3 regions of the Vibrio algivorus genome follow, and region 3 is predicted to be linked to each of the others. Evidence: riboswitches for the same ligand, from Rfam matches in the RefSeq annotation. Region 3 holds a riboswitch; each other region holds the start of a gene.
What was found. Region 3 has a riboswitch for thiamine pyrophosphate ahead of thiB (thiamine ABC transporter substrate binding subunit). Riboswitches for the same ligand answer to the same signal wherever they lie in the genome.
Positions count from the first base shown of each region.

Region 1: another riboswitch for thiamine pyrophosphate. It lies ahead of thiC (phosphomethylpyrimidine synthase ThiC); the one in region 3 lies ahead of thiB (thiamine ABC transporter substrate binding subunit).
Region 2: another riboswitch for thiamine pyrophosphate. It lies ahead of thiD (bifunctional hydroxymethylpyrimidine kinase/phosphomethylpyrimidine kinase); the one in region 3 lies ahead of thiB (thiamine ABC transporter substrate binding subunit).

Region 1 covers NZ_BSPV01000019.1:25,542-28,824, forward strand. Annotated here, with positions in the region: gene thiC (phosphomethylpyrimidine synthase ThiC) at 1-1,598, opposite strand, end outside; TPP riboswitch at 1,719-1,816, opposite strand; gene QQJ93_RS16025 (voltage-gated chloride channel family protein) at 1,879-3,252, opposite strand.
Region 2 covers NZ_BSPV01000003.1:672,622-675,904, forward strand. Annotated here, with positions in the region: gene QQJ93_RS04800 (zinc transporter ZntB) at 1-165, shown strand, start outside; gene QQJ93_RS04805 (sterol desaturase family protein) at 199-996, opposite strand; TPP riboswitch at 1,380-1,480, shown strand; gene thiD (bifunctional hydroxymethylpyrimidine kinase/phosphomethylpyrimidine kinase) at 1,537-2,385, shown strand; gene QQJ93_RS04815 (DMT family transporter) at 2,394-3,283, opposite strand, start outside.
Region 3 covers NZ_BSPV01000006.1:450,441-453,723, forward strand. Annotated here, with positions in the region: gene thiP (thiamine/thiamine pyrophosphate ABC transporter permease ThiP) at 1-303, opposite strand, end outside; gene thiB (thiamine ABC transporter substrate binding subunit) at 351-1,322, opposite strand; TPP riboswitch at 1,413-1,510, opposite strand; gene QQJ93_RS11115 (flavin prenyltransferase UbiX) at 1,607-2,236, opposite strand; gene mpl (UDP-N-acetylmuramate:L-alanyl-gamma-D-glutamyl-meso-diaminopimelate ligase) at 2,332-3,283, opposite strand, start outside.

The sequences.
Region 1 (3,283 bases), on a different contig from region 3:
CGAATTTGTGCTCCGGGATGTCCTTTGGCCAAATCACCGGCATGAGCTGCAAGTTTATAAGTAATAAGTCCCGTCTTAACGTCTTCTTTATTTGGCAAACCTAAGTGCTCTTTTGGTGTGACATAACAAAGCATCGCACAACCAAACCAACCTATCATTGCAGCACCAATACCAGAAGTAATATGATCATAGCCAGGGGCAATATCGGTGGTCAGTGGACCTAATGTATAAAATGGCGCTTCATGGCAATGTTTTAATTGTTCATCCATGTTCTCTTTGATCATATGCATTGGAACATGTCCTGGACCTTCTATCATGACTTGAACATCGTATTCCCAAGCAACCTTAGTTAACTCCCCTAGAGTACGTAGCTCAGAAAATTGCGCCTCATCATTGGCATCAGCAATTGAACCAGGGCGCAAACCATCCCCAAGTGACAGTGCTACATCATACTGAGCACAGATTTCACAGATTTCACGAAAATGTGTATATAGAAAACTTTCTTGATGATGTGCTAAACACCATTTAGCAATAATAGAGCCCCCACGAGAAACAATTCCCGTAACACGCTTAGCTGTCATAGGAACATAACGTAATAAAACACCTGCATGAATAGTAAAGTAATCAACTCCCTGTTCAGCTTGCTCAATCAAAGTATCGCGCATAACTTCCCAATTGAGATTTTCTGCAACACCATTTACTTTTTCTAATGCTTGATACATCGGAACTGTGCCAATTGGAACAGGACTATTACGCAGAATCCATTCACGAGTTTCATGAATATTACGGCCTGTCGAAAGATCCATAACGGTATCGCCACCCCAACGAGTCGACCAAACCAGCTTTTCGACTTCTTCTTCAATCGATGATGAGACAGATGAGTTACCAATATTGGCATTTACTTTAATTAAGAAATTACGACCAATAATCATTGGCTCAGATTCTGGGTGATTGATATTGGATGGAATAATTGCTCGCCCTTCGGCTACTTCACGACGAACAAACTCTGGAGTAATTTCTTTAGGGAGGTGAGCACCAAAATTTTCGCCGGGATGTTGCTGATTGAGTTGTTCATCTGCAAATTTTTGACGTCCCATATTTTCACGTATTGCAATAAACTCCATCTCAGGGGTAATGATTCCCTTACGGGCGTAGTGTAATTGCGTCACACAACAGCCTGATTTTGCTTTACGAATTTTCGGTAAATTTCCATATCTCAGGTCATCTAAAGTGTCATCATCTAACCTTTTCTGGGTAAACTTTGAGCTCACTGAATCTAGAAAAGCCGTATCCGCCCTTTCTTCAATCCAAGACTCCCTCAACTTGGGTAGGCCTTTATATAGATTGATTTGATAATTAGGATCGGTATAAAAACCAGAGGTATCGTAGACGTGAATTGGCTGATTTGGCTCTAAAATAGGGTCATCTTTGGTGCCTCCGACAAAACTATCTGCGAGGTTGATTTCACGCATAGGAACACGTAAATCAGAACGACTTCCTTGAATATAAACTTTTTGCGAATTGGGATAAGGTTGGACAGATAGAGAATTAATAAAATTCTTAGCGTCCATTCTGGCTTGTTTACGACTTGACGACATAGCATTTTCCTTTAACTGTATGAGTTAGAAGTCCCGAGGGGTAAATGCTTGACGGATTTTGATGCACAAGAGCGAATCTGTAAAAACAGATACACAAATAGAGGGGTAATAATGTGAATAGATTACTCTTCTCTCGTTCCCTTCGCAGGTATTAGCCTGATCAGGTTCAACGGATCCCGCATAGCGGTCTCAGCCTTATGGCACTCCGACAAGTAGAAAAAGTATATTAGCTCAATTTATAATCATCAACCGTTATTATTGATAAATGACGACTTATCTCCTATTTATTTCTTAATTTCTTAAGTAGTGATGCAAATAAACTTGATTGGGTTTCACGTAGTTGACCTATTTTCCCATCAAACTTAGGCGTATCTTTTAAATCAAATAGCTTAGGAACAGCAACTCGTTGCGAAGAGTAAATACCTGTATGACCACTAAAGTAATAGGCGGTATAGCAAGCAACAGCGAAGTATAAAATGTACTCTGAACCAAATAACTCTACACCCATGATAGTACAGGCTAACGGAGTATTAGTCGCTGCGGCAAATACAGCAATAAAGCCTAGGGCAGCAAACAATTCAGGTGGCGCACCTAAAGCCCAAGCTAAAGTATTACCTAGCGTTGCACCGATGAAAAATAATGGCGTAACTTCCCCACCTTTAAATCCAACCGATAAAGTGAGTGCAGTTAATATTAATTTAAACAACCAACTATACCATTCAGCGCCACCTTGATGGAAAGCTGAAACAATACTCACCCCACCTTCACGGTAACTGTAAACCCCTAAGCCTGTATAGTCATAGTTACCAATCAGCTTAGTAATTAAAATAACCAGAATACCGCCAACAAACACAATCAAATATGGGTTTTTCAAAGTCAATTTAAAAAAATCTTTTAACGAATGTGTGAGCTCACCAAAAAGATAACCCGCTAATCCAAAGCCCACACCTGCCACTAAAATTTTAAGCAATAAAAACGGATCAACTTTCACAACATGGTCGAGTAATTGATATGACTCTAAAAAGTCAATGCGATAATGAGTATGATGTGCTCCTAACGCCGTACAGACCATATCAGCAACGATAGCAGAAAATAAGGCTGGAACTATAGCATCATACTTTAAACGCCCTATAGCGAGCACCTCTAGCGCGAAAATAGCACCAGTCAAAGGTGTACCAAAAATTGCACCAAAGCCCGCAGCAATACCCGAGATAAGCAGTAATCGCCTGTCTGATTCTGATAACTTAAAAATCTTAGCAAAGTAATTAGAAGCTGCCCCTCCAATCTGTACCGCCGTTCCTTCACGGCCCGCAGAGCCACCAAATAAATGGGTGATCACCGTCGTAATTAAAACCAGTGAACCCATGCGAGTAGGAATACCAGCTCCAGGTTGATGTATTTCATCCATGATGAGGTTATTACCACCATCCGAGTTTTTGCCTAACTCTTTATACAAGTAGACAATAACTAGGCCAGAAAAAGGTAATAAATAAAGAAGCCAAGTATTTGCTTCTCGTGCCGCGGTTGCTTCAGACAAAATCCATAAGAAGAAAGCATTAAGCGCACCGATAACAGATGCAACAGGAATAATGATAGCAATCCATCGTAGAATTTGAGCAAATAGCTTTGGATTAGCGTTTAATGGGTGAGACATATATCTACCTAATATAATTAATATTAATGCT
Region 2 (3,283 bases), on a different contig from region 3:
GCGGCGATATTTCTTCCTGTCAGCTTTTTAACTGGTTTATTAGGTATAAATGTTGGTGGAATCCCCGGCGTTGATAATCCATTGGCGTTCTTTATCTTTTGTGCAGGGCTTGGTGTGACGTTTGTATTAGAATTTATTTTATTGCGATGGCTGAGGTTCTTTTAGTTTTCGCATATTCAGAGAGTAATGAACATAAGCTCAGCCGTCTGTGTTATTTCTAAACGGTTGTGACAACATCTTTAATAGAGATTGTTCTTTGGTTGAGCGGAATAAGTTAATCCCAATGGTCATATTTTCATGGCCACCTTTCGGTTGGCTAATATAACTACCAAACCAACGATCCCAAACGGATAAACAAAACCCGTAGTTGCTGTCGGTTTCATTGCGATGAATAGAATGATGAACTCGGTGCATATCTGGTGTGACAATCCATTTTCTTAAACGCTCATCCATGCGATAAGGCAATGACACATTACTATGGTTAAACATCGCACTGGCGTTGAGTATGATTTCAAATACAAAGACAGCTAGGGGAGAAATTCCTAACAAGGCAATTGTTGCGAGTTTAATTAGCATCGAAAGCCAAATCTCGATGAAATGAAAGCGCGAACCGGTGGTGACGTCGATATCTTGGTCGGCATGATGCACGCGGTGTAAGCGCCAAAGCAGTGGGATTTTATGAAATAGACGGTGCTGCCAGTAAATCACGATATCTAATAAGAGTAAGCTACATACTACATTTAGCCATGCAGGGATGTTAAACCAATAAAATAAACCCACGTGGTTGTTCTGCATTAAATAGGCAAAACTGATTGCTAGAAATGGAAGAGTGAAAGGTAATAGAACGCTGTTAAGTAATACCAAACCTAAATTATTGGTCCATCGATAGAGCTTAGGTTGAGTGAGACGCTTTTTCGGTTTTTTGATTTCCCAAATCGCCATGCTTACCAGAATTAGAGTAAATACACTAATTCGAATAAGTGATTGTTGTGACATCAATAGGTCTGGCATGGTTTGGTCTCATCGTGATTACAGTAAATGCTAATGAATAGATAGCTCTTTTATAAGAAAAATTTCATATATACCCAAGTCGATATTTTTTGTGTCAATCTTTCCTGTCTAAAGGCTAAATGATAGCTTTGAATTTTGTATCTTTGAAGCTACTTGGGGATAAGAACATGATCACTTGTTTTGAGTGAATGGCTTTACAATTTGAACGGTTAACTCTACATTAAAGCCATCATTGGTGCCTGGTTATATCCGTTGTACTTGAAGTTGTAGTTTTGTAGACGTCGTTCATTCGCCCTCATTTATTTGTTGCCTAACTGCAATTCAAATTACTTTCGGTATAGTTTAAATCATAAACATCCAAGCATTAAGCATATTAGTCGGGGAGCCAGCAAAGGCTGAGATCACTTATGTGAGACCCGTTGAACCTGATCTGATTAACATCAGCGTAGGGAACTAGTACCAACGTGTTGAGCTTTTTTTATCTCTACATGTGTATTACTTCTGTGCGCTAAAAGGAAGTAATGCATGTCTCAATCAACTTTCCCATCGCCACACACTTCTAATATTCCTAATGTACTAACTATCGCAGGATCGGACTCTGGTGGTGGAGCTGGTATCCAAGCTGATATTAAAGCTATTTCTGCAACAGGAAGTTTTGCCTGTTCTGCTATTACTGCACTCACAGCGCAAAATACTCAAGGAGTAGATGCCATCTTTCCTGTTTCAGCTGAATTTATTGGTCAGCAACTCGATTCTATCTGTTCTGATATCAATATTGCCGCAGTTAAAATTGGTATGTTGAACGATAGTGATGTAATAGAAGTAATAGCAGAAAAGTTAACGCACTATAACTTAATGAATGTAGTGTTAGATCCAGTTATGGTTGCCACTAGCGGTGACCCATTAATTCAACCTGCCGCAATTAATACACTGAAAGAAAAGCTTATTCCTTTAGTAGAATTAATCACACCGAATTTACCTGAAGCCGGGTTGTTGATTGGGGAGCCTGAACCAAAATCAGAGAGTGAAATTGAAGGCTTTATTGAGAAGTTAAAAGCCCATTCAGAATTGCATAAGGTGGATATTTTATTAAAAGGCGGGCACTTTAGAGGTGAGGAAAGCCGAGATTGGCTTATTCAAAGAAACCAAACCGCGGTCTACACTCATCGACGTATTGCAACCCAAAATACTCACGGAACAGGGTGTACGCTTTCTTCTGCTATCGCTTCTTATTTGGCACAAGGTTTTGATCTAACAGAGGCGATTGGGCATGCTAAGCAGTATTTATCAAATGCATTAACTCATGCCGATGAGCTTAATGTGGGTAAAGGATCCGGTCCCGTTCACCATTTTTATGCCCAAGCGAGTAAATAGAGACTTAATTATTCTTTGTTGGGCTCAGGCGGCAGCCTTTTTTGCCGCCTTTCTAATAATTTAGCGCCACCTCGGTAAACAAAGAGCGACCACAGGATCAGAGCGCAACCAATTACTTTTCCTATCGGCATATCATCGCCATAAAAGACCACACTTAATGAACTTGCCCACACCGGCTCTAAGATCATAATAATTGCCGCATTGCCCGATGTGGTGAGCTTTTGTCCTATGGTTTGCATTACATAGCGTAAGCTGGTGGCTAAAATGGTACTTAATGCTACCCACATCCAAGTTTCATTGCTGACTTGATCGGGCCACTGCTCTAGCGAAAGTGAAGCGATAGTTCCCACTGTACCGACCACAAAAAGTTGAATACAGGCTAACGCTAAACTTGGAACGCTTTGGGCATATTTAGCATTAAAATTAAAGTGAAAGGCTAATAATACAGCAGATATTAAAAACCAGATTTGGCTAGGAGAATGCTGATAACCGTTAGATAAAGATAGAAAACCTAACCCTAAAACTGCAAATGGCAAAGAAATCCAAAACATGCGGATTGGTTTTTGTTTAAAAAGAGCCCAGCCTACAAGTGGTGCAAACAGCATGGCAAGACTTGAAATAAAGGCGCCCTCTGCCAAGGTATCGGTAACAGAAATAGCGGTTACCCAAGTGAGTAGTGCGCAGGACATTAATAAGCCAACACTCGCAGCATTAATAATTTGCCCGCGAGTTAAAGCAACTAATTGTTTATAGCAAAAAGGTAGTAAGAATAACGATGCGGCGACAAAGCGTGTTCCAATAAAAGCAAAAGGAGGGAGACCCATAATCGCTTGCTTGGAAAAAATCCAACCTAATCCGGCAAAAATAGTGGTTAGGATTAATATTATCGTTGCTTTGG
Region 3 (3,283 bases):
CCCAACCAACACCGGCAATACCAATGTCGAAGCAAACAGTTTCAATAACAGCGACTTGCCTCTAAATTCTCGTCGAGATAACGCATGAGCAACCGGAATCGCTAAACCAACACTCAACAAAGTCGAAAAGAATGCCTGATAGAAGCTAAAGAAGGTGATATGACGATAATAAGGATCGGATAAAACCCAACTGATATTTAGGCTTGGCGCATACTGAACTAACGCTCCTATAGTGGCACTGACAAACAAAAAAATTGCCAGTGCAACCGCTACGCCAAGTTTAGGAACAGGAACATTAACCACGCTAGCAACCTACTAGAATCTTAAAAGCGAAAAGAGTTGTCATGTGGTTATTGCGACAAAGCCATCTGCCATTCACGAGTCCAACCTTTCAGCTGTTTAGCAACCACTTCAGGCTCTAATGACAGCATCTTGCTTGGCAGCGTTAATTGGTCATAGCCTTTAGGCAATTCAATATCGGTCACAGGGTACATCCAATTTCCCGTTGCCATCACAGATTGAAAAGCATCCGTTAAGATAAAATGCATAAACTCATCGGCCAATTTAGGGTGCTTAGTACTTGCCACTTTAGCCGCCAGTTCAATCTGTGCATATTGGCCTTCAGTAAAATTAGCTGCAGCATATTGTTGATCATTTTCAGCAATGATGTGATAAGCCGGAGAAGTACTATAAGACAGCACCATATCACTCTCCCCTTTTAAGAACATAGGGTAAGAGTCTGACCAACCTTTGCTGACCGTAACGGTTTTATCGGCAATTTTTTGCCATGCTTGCGCCGCATTATCACCATAAACCGCTTTCACCCACAGCAATAAACCTTGCCCGGTAATCGACGTTCGCGGATCTTGATAAATGATATTGAAGTCATCACGATCGACTAATTCTTTTAAGCTTTTCGGCGGATTCTTCATTTTGGTTTTGTTGTACACAAAAGCAAAATAGCCGTAATCAAAAGGCACAAAATAAGGGTTATTCCAACCACCAGGAATAGTGACTTGAGAGGTATCAACATCATGTTTGGCAAGTAGCCCCGTTTGCTGAGCTTGAGCCATAATATTGTTATTTAGCCCCAGTACAACATCCGCCTTGGTGTTGTTGCCCTCTAAACGAATACGACTGAGTACTGAACCACCATCATCCAAGGCAACAAAATTTAGGTTGCAGCCACATTGCCCCTCAAAAGCTTGTTTTATTTTCGGGCCGGGGCCCCAGTCAGAAGTAAAAGAGTCGTAAGTATAAACGGTTAAGGTCGGCTTTTGTTCAGCTAGTTCTGAACTAGCAAGCGCTGAAGTAGAAAAGATTGCAGCACAAGAGAGAGCAAGCAAACTAGAAGCTTTAGGTGTGAAGTTCACTAGATTAATCCTTATTTAGTGAGCGGCACAGGGAAAAGGAGGAGAAACTCACTCAATTCCTACGCCAGCATTATCTGGTTCAGGTCACGGGTGTTATCTCAGCCAAATCACATGATTCAGCACCCCGATGAGTTGTATACCCAAGTAACTTCAAGTTACTTGGGTATATATCTAAATTGTAAAGTCTTGCTTAACAAGTGGCGAGTCGTTATTCACTATTAATAACAATACTGTTAGCTAGAGCGCTGATCGTATCCCCAACGAGGCACTAAACCTTGTTCAATGCCTAAATGATCGAGAATTCTCGCTACCATAAAATCGACTAAATCTTCAATGGTTTTCGGTTGATGATAAAAACCTGGTGCTGCCGGCATTATAGTAACGCCCATTTGCGATAACTTGTGCATATTTTCTAAATGCAAAGTAGAAAATGGCGTCTCACGTACCACTAACAATAATTGACCACGTTCTTTCATTACCACATCAGCCGCACGTTCAATTAAGTTATCCGACATGCCATGAGCAATCGAAGCCACACTACCAGCAGAACATGGACACACTACCATTTGTTTCGGTGCGGCAGAACCTGAAGCAACGGGAGAAAACCAGTCCTCTTTACCACATACGATTAACTTATCACTGCGGCATTTAAGGTGTTCAGCCAAAACTTTTTGTGCAGCCTCTGGACCACTTGGTAACTTTAAATCATGCTCGGTTGCCATCACGACACGAGCGGCTGATGAGATCAGTAAATAGACTGTGTAATCAGCCGCCAACAAACACTCTAATAGACGTAATCCATAGGGTGCGCCGGAGGCTCCAGTGAAAGCCAGAGTGATTTTCTTTTCCGTCAATTGAGACATATTCGCTTCCTCAATAGAGAATGAGTTAGGTAAGTAAAAAGATCATAATGATCTTTTTACTACCCATGATCTTTTTGCTTACTATGATCTTTTTACTATTTTTGTTGTAAAGCTTGTAATAGTTTGGCGTGGATCCCTTCAAAGCCGCCGTTACTCATCACTAAGATCTGATCGCCACTTTGCGCTTGAGCTGCAATATGTCCCACAAAGCTATCAATATTGTCATCAACATAACTTGGTTGAGAGCACTGCTTCGCCACCTCTTCTACCGACCATTGAATATTACTTGGTTGATATAAACAAACCTCATCGGCATGCTTAAAGGCTGCGGCTAAAGTTTGTTTATGTACGCCCATTTTCATCGTGCTTGAGCGAGGCTCAAACACCGCAATAATTTTGCTATCACCAACTTTATTGCGTAAGCCTTCTAAAGTAAGCTCAATCGCTGTTGGGTGGTGAGCAAAATCGTCATACACCTTAATACCCTTAACTTCACCTTTCAGCTCTAAACGACGCTTAGTATTGATGAATTTACCGAGTGCTTCGCAAGCCAGATCTGGAGTAACACCAACATGACGCGCTGCAGCAATCGCCATCAATGCGTTATTCACATTATGATCACCGACTAAATCCCACATTACATCACCGTAATGTTTGCCATCTAAATACACTTGGAAGTGACTTCCATCTTTTTTTACTTTTTCGGCTTTCCAGTGACCATCATCGCCAATGTATTCTAATTCGCTCCAGCAACCACGCTTAATAACATCCTGCAGGCCATCATCATTACTTGGCATCAGAATACGACCGTTGCCAGGAACCGTACGAACTAAATGATGAAATTGACGCTTTATCGCTTCAAGATCATCGAAGATGTCAGCATGATCGAACTCTAAATTATTCATCACCAGTGTGCGTGGATGGTAATGGACAAACTTAGAACGCTTATCGAAAAAAGCACTGTCGTATTCGTCTGCTTCAACCACAAAAAACATACTTTCGCCTAAACGAGCTGACACACCGAAGTTACCCAATACGCCTCCGACT